DNA from 2 places in the Ruegeria sp. CDSB114 genome. Region 2 is predicted to be linked to the other one. Evidence: riboswitches for the same ligand, from Rfam matches in the RefSeq annotation. Region 2 holds a riboswitch; the other holds the start of a gene.
What was found. A riboswitch is a leader RNA that binds a small molecule or an ion and turns the genes downstream of it on or off. The one in region 2 is predicted to bind cobalamin.
Positions count from the first base shown of each region.

Region 1: linked by a shared signal. The riboswitch ahead of AC2FIP_RS13725 (hypothetical protein) and the one ahead of AC2FIP_RS00340 (DUF1636 family protein) in region 2 are both predicted to bind cobalamin.

Region 1 covers NZ_JBXWOT010000005.1:136,879-140,283, reverse strand. Annotated here, with positions in the region: gene rsgA (ribosome small subunit-dependent GTPase A) at 1-16, shown strand, start outside; gene AC2FIP_RS13730 (alpha/beta hydrolase family protein) at 41-898, opposite strand; cobalamin riboswitch at 1,038-1,257, shown strand; gene AC2FIP_RS13725 (hypothetical protein) at 1,341-1,745, shown strand; gene AC2FIP_RS13720 (protein-tyrosine phosphatase family protein) at 1,747-2,247, opposite strand; gene AC2FIP_RS13715 (DNA polymerase III subunit gamma/tau) at 2,404-3,405, shown strand, end outside.
Region 2 covers NZ_JBXWOT010000001.1:68,351-71,755, forward strand. Annotated here, with positions in the region: gene cobN (cobaltochelatase subunit CobN) at 1-390, opposite strand, end outside; gene cobW (cobalamin biosynthesis protein CobW) at 394-1,449, opposite strand; gene AC2FIP_RS00340 (DUF1636 family protein) at 1,452-1,826, opposite strand; cobalamin riboswitch at 1,921-2,127, opposite strand; gene AC2FIP_RS00345 (hypothetical protein) at 2,776-3,405, shown strand, end outside.

The sequences.
Region 1 (3,405 bases), on a different contig from region 2:
CCGCAGCAGACACTAAGCGTGACAAAAAGGCGCCTCGTTTTCAGGCAATCAACCGGGGCCAAACCGCCCGGTTTCTGCGGGCAAAAGCGCCAATATGACCGATCTCAGGCGCTCCGAATTCATTCGGAGACAGCAGATGTCGCCGCGCCTTCGGCCCATACAGATCGGCAAGCCGCCAGACTGCGTCTGGCGGCACCATCTGGTCGTCCTCGAAGGCGAACAGGTCCACCGGCGTATTCGATTGCGCCCATCTCGCTTCGGGCAGAGCGTCACCGATCTGCGGCACATAATTCTGCGGCGCCGTGCACCAGCTGCGCCATTGCCAATAGACCGGGCCCGGCAAATCGGCACCGATCCCCACAGCTTTGCCCGGCAGATACCCCAGTGCATTCACTGCCAGACGCCCGTGGCCGTGCCAAAACAACCACGCCAGCCCGCGATAGGGCCAGGGATGGTCGGACAGAGTAACCAGCCCCGAACATACACAGATCATCCGGTCGATCTGATCAATGTCTGGCTGCACCGGCCCCAGCAAGCCGCCAAGGGAATGACCGATGCTCCACTGCAAAGCGTCCGGGAACCGCCTGCGCATCTCAGCCCGTGCGGCGGGCATGTCGACCAAGGCCCAATCCGCCATGGTCACCTCGGAGGTTTTGATTTTGTAGCGCAGCGAATGCCCGAAATCGCTGTAGTCATAGGTCAGACAGGCAATACCCTGTTCGGCGGCCAGCCAACGGGCAAAATGCTGGTAATATTCGCGCGGCACTGCAGTTGCGCTGTGAATCACCACGGCGATCTTCGACTCGGATGCAGGCAGATACAGCCGTGCCGACAGGCTGGCAGAGCATGAGGCAAAGTCAAAGTCCTTAGTCTGGACGCAGGGCGTGGTATCAAGCATGGCGCTTCCGACAAATTCTGAACTACTCGGTTCACTCAACAATCGGCCCGATTTCGGCCACCAGAGTCAAGATTTCATCAAGATGACCAAACGTCCGGTTTGAACCCCAACAGGTGGCTTGACTCGGGGTCTGCATAGCCGCTAGCGATGTGGTGATGGTTCTTGCCCCGGAATTGGGGCGGGATGAAAAGGGAACACGGTGCGGTCTGCCCCGGCGATGCCGGAAAGGGCCAACTCCGCGACTGCCCCCGCAACTGTAAGCGGTGAGCAATGCCGAAATACCACTGGCCCCAGGGCTGGGAAGGTCGGCAAAGCGACGACCCGCAAGTCAGGAGACCTGCCATCGTATCGAAACCGAAACTCGGGCGGGGTGTCCGGGCAGGTCGTCAGCGCGCTGTCACACCTGATCCTCACCCTCCGTCCTGCGCGCGGAGGGCGCATTATGATCTGGAAGACAAAAACACACGAATTCACCGCAACCGTCTGTCAGAGGACCGGGAAACCCTGCCCCGCCCTTGCCCGAATGGCACGCGCCATGGCCGAGGCGATGGCGACGGCAAGGCCTGCGACATCCAAAACATTCGAGGTCGAAGGTACCAGCGATCTGACCCATTGCACCGAAGGCTGCACGGCCCGTTTTCGGGCCCAATCAGAACAGATCAGGGTCTATTGCGGCACCAGCACAGACACGCCGACAGAAAAGCTGGACGCCTATGGCGACATGATGTTCGGGCCGGAGTTCATCCAGAAATCCGCTGGTTTTCTGTCAGAACCACCCTGTGCGATGCTCGACGTATCGACCCTGCCGCCGCGCAGCGACAGTATTCCGTATCAAGTGTCTGCCTGATTCAGGGAAGGGTTCGGGCCGGCAACCCGGCCCAGTCCTTTTGCGCTTCGGTTTCCACCACGCAGGGCCGCACTGCACGCAACCGCCGAAGCGCTTGGTCAGGCGCTTCGCCGCATTCCACCATTAGCCGCATCACAACCATCCCCGAGCGTCCGCACCCACCGCGGCAATGCACCAGCACCTTGCCGCCACTGGCAAGGACATGTTGGGCGGCGGCGCTGGCTTGCGGCCAAAGCGCCTCAACCTCAGGCGTGGGGGCGCCGAAATCGCGGATTGGAAGGTGGACCCAGGCAATCCGTTCGCACTGCAGGTCCGCCTCGAATGACAGCCCGCCAGAATGCTGGAACTCATCCAGAGTAATCATCGAGATGACCAGGTCCGGCGCCCAATCCCGGATTACTGCGAAATCCCCAGCATAATCGCCCGTGACACCCGGCAGTGGGCACAGAGCGATCTGCCCTTTGCCCAATCCAAGAGGGTGAATTGCAAAACTCTCCAACACAGCTCCTTTTCCTGCATCACCACATGGGGCTAAAGCCCCTCATGATTTACCGGCTCTGATGCAACTTGCCAAAACGAAATTCCTTTTCGCGCGCGGTGGACGCGGACGGCGGGGGTCTCTACGCTGCAAACCTGACACGAATCCAACAGAGCAGACATGACCGACACGCCCAGCCCCGCCTATCAGGTTCTCGCGCGGAAATACCGCCCGGAAACTTTTGCTGACCTCGTCGGTCAGAACGCAATGGTGCGCACGCTGAAAAACGCGTTCGAGGCCGACCGGATTGCACAAGCCTTCATCATGACTGGCATCCGCGGCACCGGTAAGACAACCACGGCCCGGATCATCGCCAAGGGCATGAACTGCATTGGCCCCGATGGCGAAGGCAAGCCCACGACCGAGCCTTGCGGCCAGTGCGAACATTGCGTCGCCATCATGGAAGGTCGCCATGTCGACGTGATGGAAATGGACGCCGCCAGCCGAACCGGCGTGAATGATATCCGCGAAATCATCGACTCGGTCCGATACCGCGCCGCCAGTGCGCGCTATAAGATCTACATTATCGACGAGGTTCACATGCTTTCGACCAGCGCATTCAACGCGCTGCTCAAGACGTTGGAAGAACCTCCTGCGCATGTGAAGTTCATCTTTGCCACGACCGAAATCCGCAAAGTCCCGGTGACTGTTCTGTCGCGGTGCCAACGATTTGACCTGCGCCGGATCGAACCCGAGGACATGATTGGCCTGCTCAATAAGATCGCAGCGGCTGAGAATGCACAGATCGCGGATGATGCCCTGGCGCTGATCACCCGCGCGGCCGAGGGGTCGGCGCGCGACGCAACATCGCTGCTGGATCAGGCAATCAGCCATGGGGCCGGTGAAACCAGCGCCGATCAGGTGCGCGCGATGCTGGGTCTGGCCGACCGGGGCCGGGTATTGGACTTGATGGAAATGATCCTGCGAGGGGATGCAGCAAGCGCGCTGACTGAATTGGGCGGGCAATATGCCGAAGGGGCCGATCCGCTATCCGTGCTGCGCGATCTGGCCGAAATCACGCACTGGGTTTCGGTTGTGAAGATCACGCCAGACGCAGCCGAGGACCCGACGGTTTCCCCTGATGAACGTGCTCGTGGTCAGCAAATGGCCGAGGCCCTGCCA
Region 2 (3,405 bases):
ATAGTCATCCAGTCGCGTATCTTCACGTCCATCCGCAGGCAGCACAGCAACGGCCATGCCCTTGGCGTGGGCCAGTGCCAGAACCTGCTGCAACCCGTAGGACCAGTAGGGCACGCCACCGATCAGGCGGATCAGAATGCCTTTGGCGCCCTCAAGCGTTTGTTCGACATAAGTATCGACCGACAGGGGATGTTTCAGCGCTGTCAGATTGGCCAGCCGCAGGGTCGGCATCCGACCTTCGGGTCCGCCACCACGATGCCAGCCTGCCGCGAAAGCGCCAAGGTCACTGTCGGAAAAGGACAGCACCACCAGATCCGCCGGGTTCTGGCCCAGATCGGTTGGGGTCTCCGTTTCCTCTAACCCATGGCTTTCGCGGAAGACGACGTGCATGGCTTACTCGGCGGCCTCGGTCACACCCACGAGGATTTCGCGGATTTCAGCCTCTTTGATATCGTCATGTTCGGCGATGACCACCAGACGCGAGCGACGCTCTTCACCTGGCTCCCACGGGCGGTCGTACTGATGACGCACACGGGCCCCGACTGCCTGCACCAAAAGGCGCATGGGTTTGCCGGTAACAGCGGCATAGCCTTTGACCCGCAGGATGTTCAGTTCATTCGCCAGACGTTCGATATTGGCGACCAGCTGGGCCGGATCGGTCTGTTCCGGCAGCTCGACAATGATGCTTTCGAAATCATCATGCTCGTGATCGTGATGGCCATCGTGATGGCTGGGACGCGCCTCCATGTCATCTTCTGCAGCGGCCTCAAGCCCCAGCACAATACGTACATCCACAGCGCCTTCGGCCACTTCGACCACGGGCAGAGGGCGCGGGGCTTCAGCTGCGATGATTTCCTTGGCCTTGGCAACACCCTCGGGACCCGCCAAATCAGGCTTGGTCAGCAGAATGATGTCGGCGCAGGAGATCTGGTCCTCGAACACCTCGGATAGCGGCGTTTCGTGATCAATCGAGTCATCGGCCAGGCGCTGGGCATCCACCGCAGCGACATTCGGGGCAAAGCGACCGGCGGCCACAGCTTCGGCATCGGCCAGAGCAATTACGCCATCCACGGTGATTTTCGAGCGGATATCCGGCCAGTCGAACGCTTTCAGCAGCGGCTTGGGCAGGGCCAAGCCAGAGGTTTCGATCAGAATGTGATCGGGGCGCGGCTCTAGCGCCATCAGCGCCTCGATGGTCGGGATGAAATCATCTGCCACGGTGCAGCAGATGCATCCATTGGCCAATTCCATGATGTTTTCCGCCGGGCAATCGGGGATCGCGCAGGATTTGAGGATATCGCCATCGACGCCAACATCTCCAAACTCGTTGACCACAATGGCCAGGCGCTTGCCCTGCGGGTTCTGCATCAGATGACGCACCAGCGTGGTCTTGCCCGAGCCCAGAAAGCCGGTGATCACAGTGACGGGCAGTTTTTCGAGATTGCTCATATCTAAGCTCCAATCGGGGGAATGCGGGCCGCACAGTTTTTGCGGAAATGTTCAGGACGTTCGCGCCATTTAACGAGGCCATCTTGGGTCGCGAGATATTTGGTCGCGCCTTCAACAATGGTCTCGACATGATCGGTTTCATCGAGATGCTCATAGACAAAGGTCCAACGTTTGGGTCCGCCACGCAGCACAATCGAGCAGCCCTGATCGCAATTTGAAAGGCATTCTACTGCCTTCAAAGTGACGCCATCAGGAAGTTCTGCCTGCTCCAACGCCTTGTGCAGCAACGCCCCAGGACGATCTGCATCATTCTCGACGGGCAGGCCGCGGCGGCAGGTCGTGCACACCAGCAGTTCAACAGGTGTGGTCTCGGTCATGTCTCTCATCCCCCCAAATCCTCTTCGCGGGGGACGGGGTTTCATGCGGGCCACGTATTGCGACATGGGCCCGACACCGGATCACCCCGTCCGGTTTCAACTTCGGATGTTGGCAGGTCTCCCGGCTTGCGGATGTCAGAGGCTGGCCTCTGGCAGATGTCCCGCCTTCCCGGCCTGTCTGGCCAGTGGCTTTGGGCACCCTCTCCGGTCACGGTCGCGGGGGCGGCTGCGTTTGACGGATGACCGCTGACGCATTCCCTTTTCATCTGCATGTGCAGACACCAACGGATGGGACATGCGGCACGGGCAGGGGGCTTGTCAAGCGCGGCAGACGCACGGAAATCATCGAGAATGGAAAAGCGACCTGCCAATGCCTGTCAGCGGCATGTTTGGTCAGCCATATGCAAAATGACCGCAGGCGAATTTGGGCTTTGCGCCTCGAAGATATCCAGACGAAAGGATTCGCGGGCCCGTCACTTCAAAGGGCATATCGCGTGGAATCGATAGAGCGGTCAAATTTACCGGCCGAGCCAGTGAGTTCACCGCCTTCTGATCAATCCGGTGCCAAGCTTCACTCAGCAAAGCACTGCTGTAGCGAGACGGCGTGTCGCAGGCTCGAAAAGCCGAATGCGAAGCAACTGTTTGAAAGTATTGGAGGCGAGTACCGGAATCGAACCGGTGTACACGGATTTGCAATCCAGAAAGAGAGACAGCAAAAACAATGGCTTAGGGGTGCAAAATACCCCCTGACAAAAAGTGAACAAAAAGCGAAAGTTTCAAAGCCAAATTCGCCGGTTCAAAACGAAAAAGGCCCCGTCACAGCGGCAACTGTGAACCGGGGCCAAATAGAAAAAGCCTGTCAGCTTTCGGAAGACTTTAGCACGGGCCAATGCCTTACCGCAAACGCTCAGTCAGCTTTTTCGCGGCCTCTGACCGGTGAGGTGGTCCATTGAGCTGGCGCATTGCAAACGAATGCGCCGAGCGCCGCTTTGGTAGCGCCGCGCGTAAGCAAATCATCATGTTCCTGGCCGACAAGGCGAGCGATGACGGCTCGGGTATCTGGTGTTCCAAGGGGACGATCCAGCGCCACACAGAGCTGAGCGAGAGCACAGTGAAGCGCACCATCATCGACTTCCTGCGCGAAGGCATTCTGATCGAGACGGGGCGGCGGCAATGCAAGAACGGCTACACCGTCATTTACCGCATCGTTCTGGAGCGCGTGGCCGCGCTCGAACCCACGGCTGAGCCCGACATTGAGGCGGGGTCCACCGTGAACCCCGTCCAGCCTGAACCCGGTACGGGGTCCACGGTGAACGGGGTACGGGGTTCACGGTGGACCCCAAACCATCCCAAAACCATCCATAAACCACCTACGCGCAAGCGCGAGGCGGCGGAGGAGGAGGTTGAAGATCTTGAATCTGAGAAGGTCCTAGCGGCCTATCCTCAGGACAGGATCCGAGACCGGAGAGCTACTCTGCGCTTGATCTCAGCGACGGTGAAATCCGGGGTAAAGCCCGATGACCTGCTGCAGGCGGTCAAAGCCTATGCCAACGAAACCGAGGGCTACACGCGCAGCAAG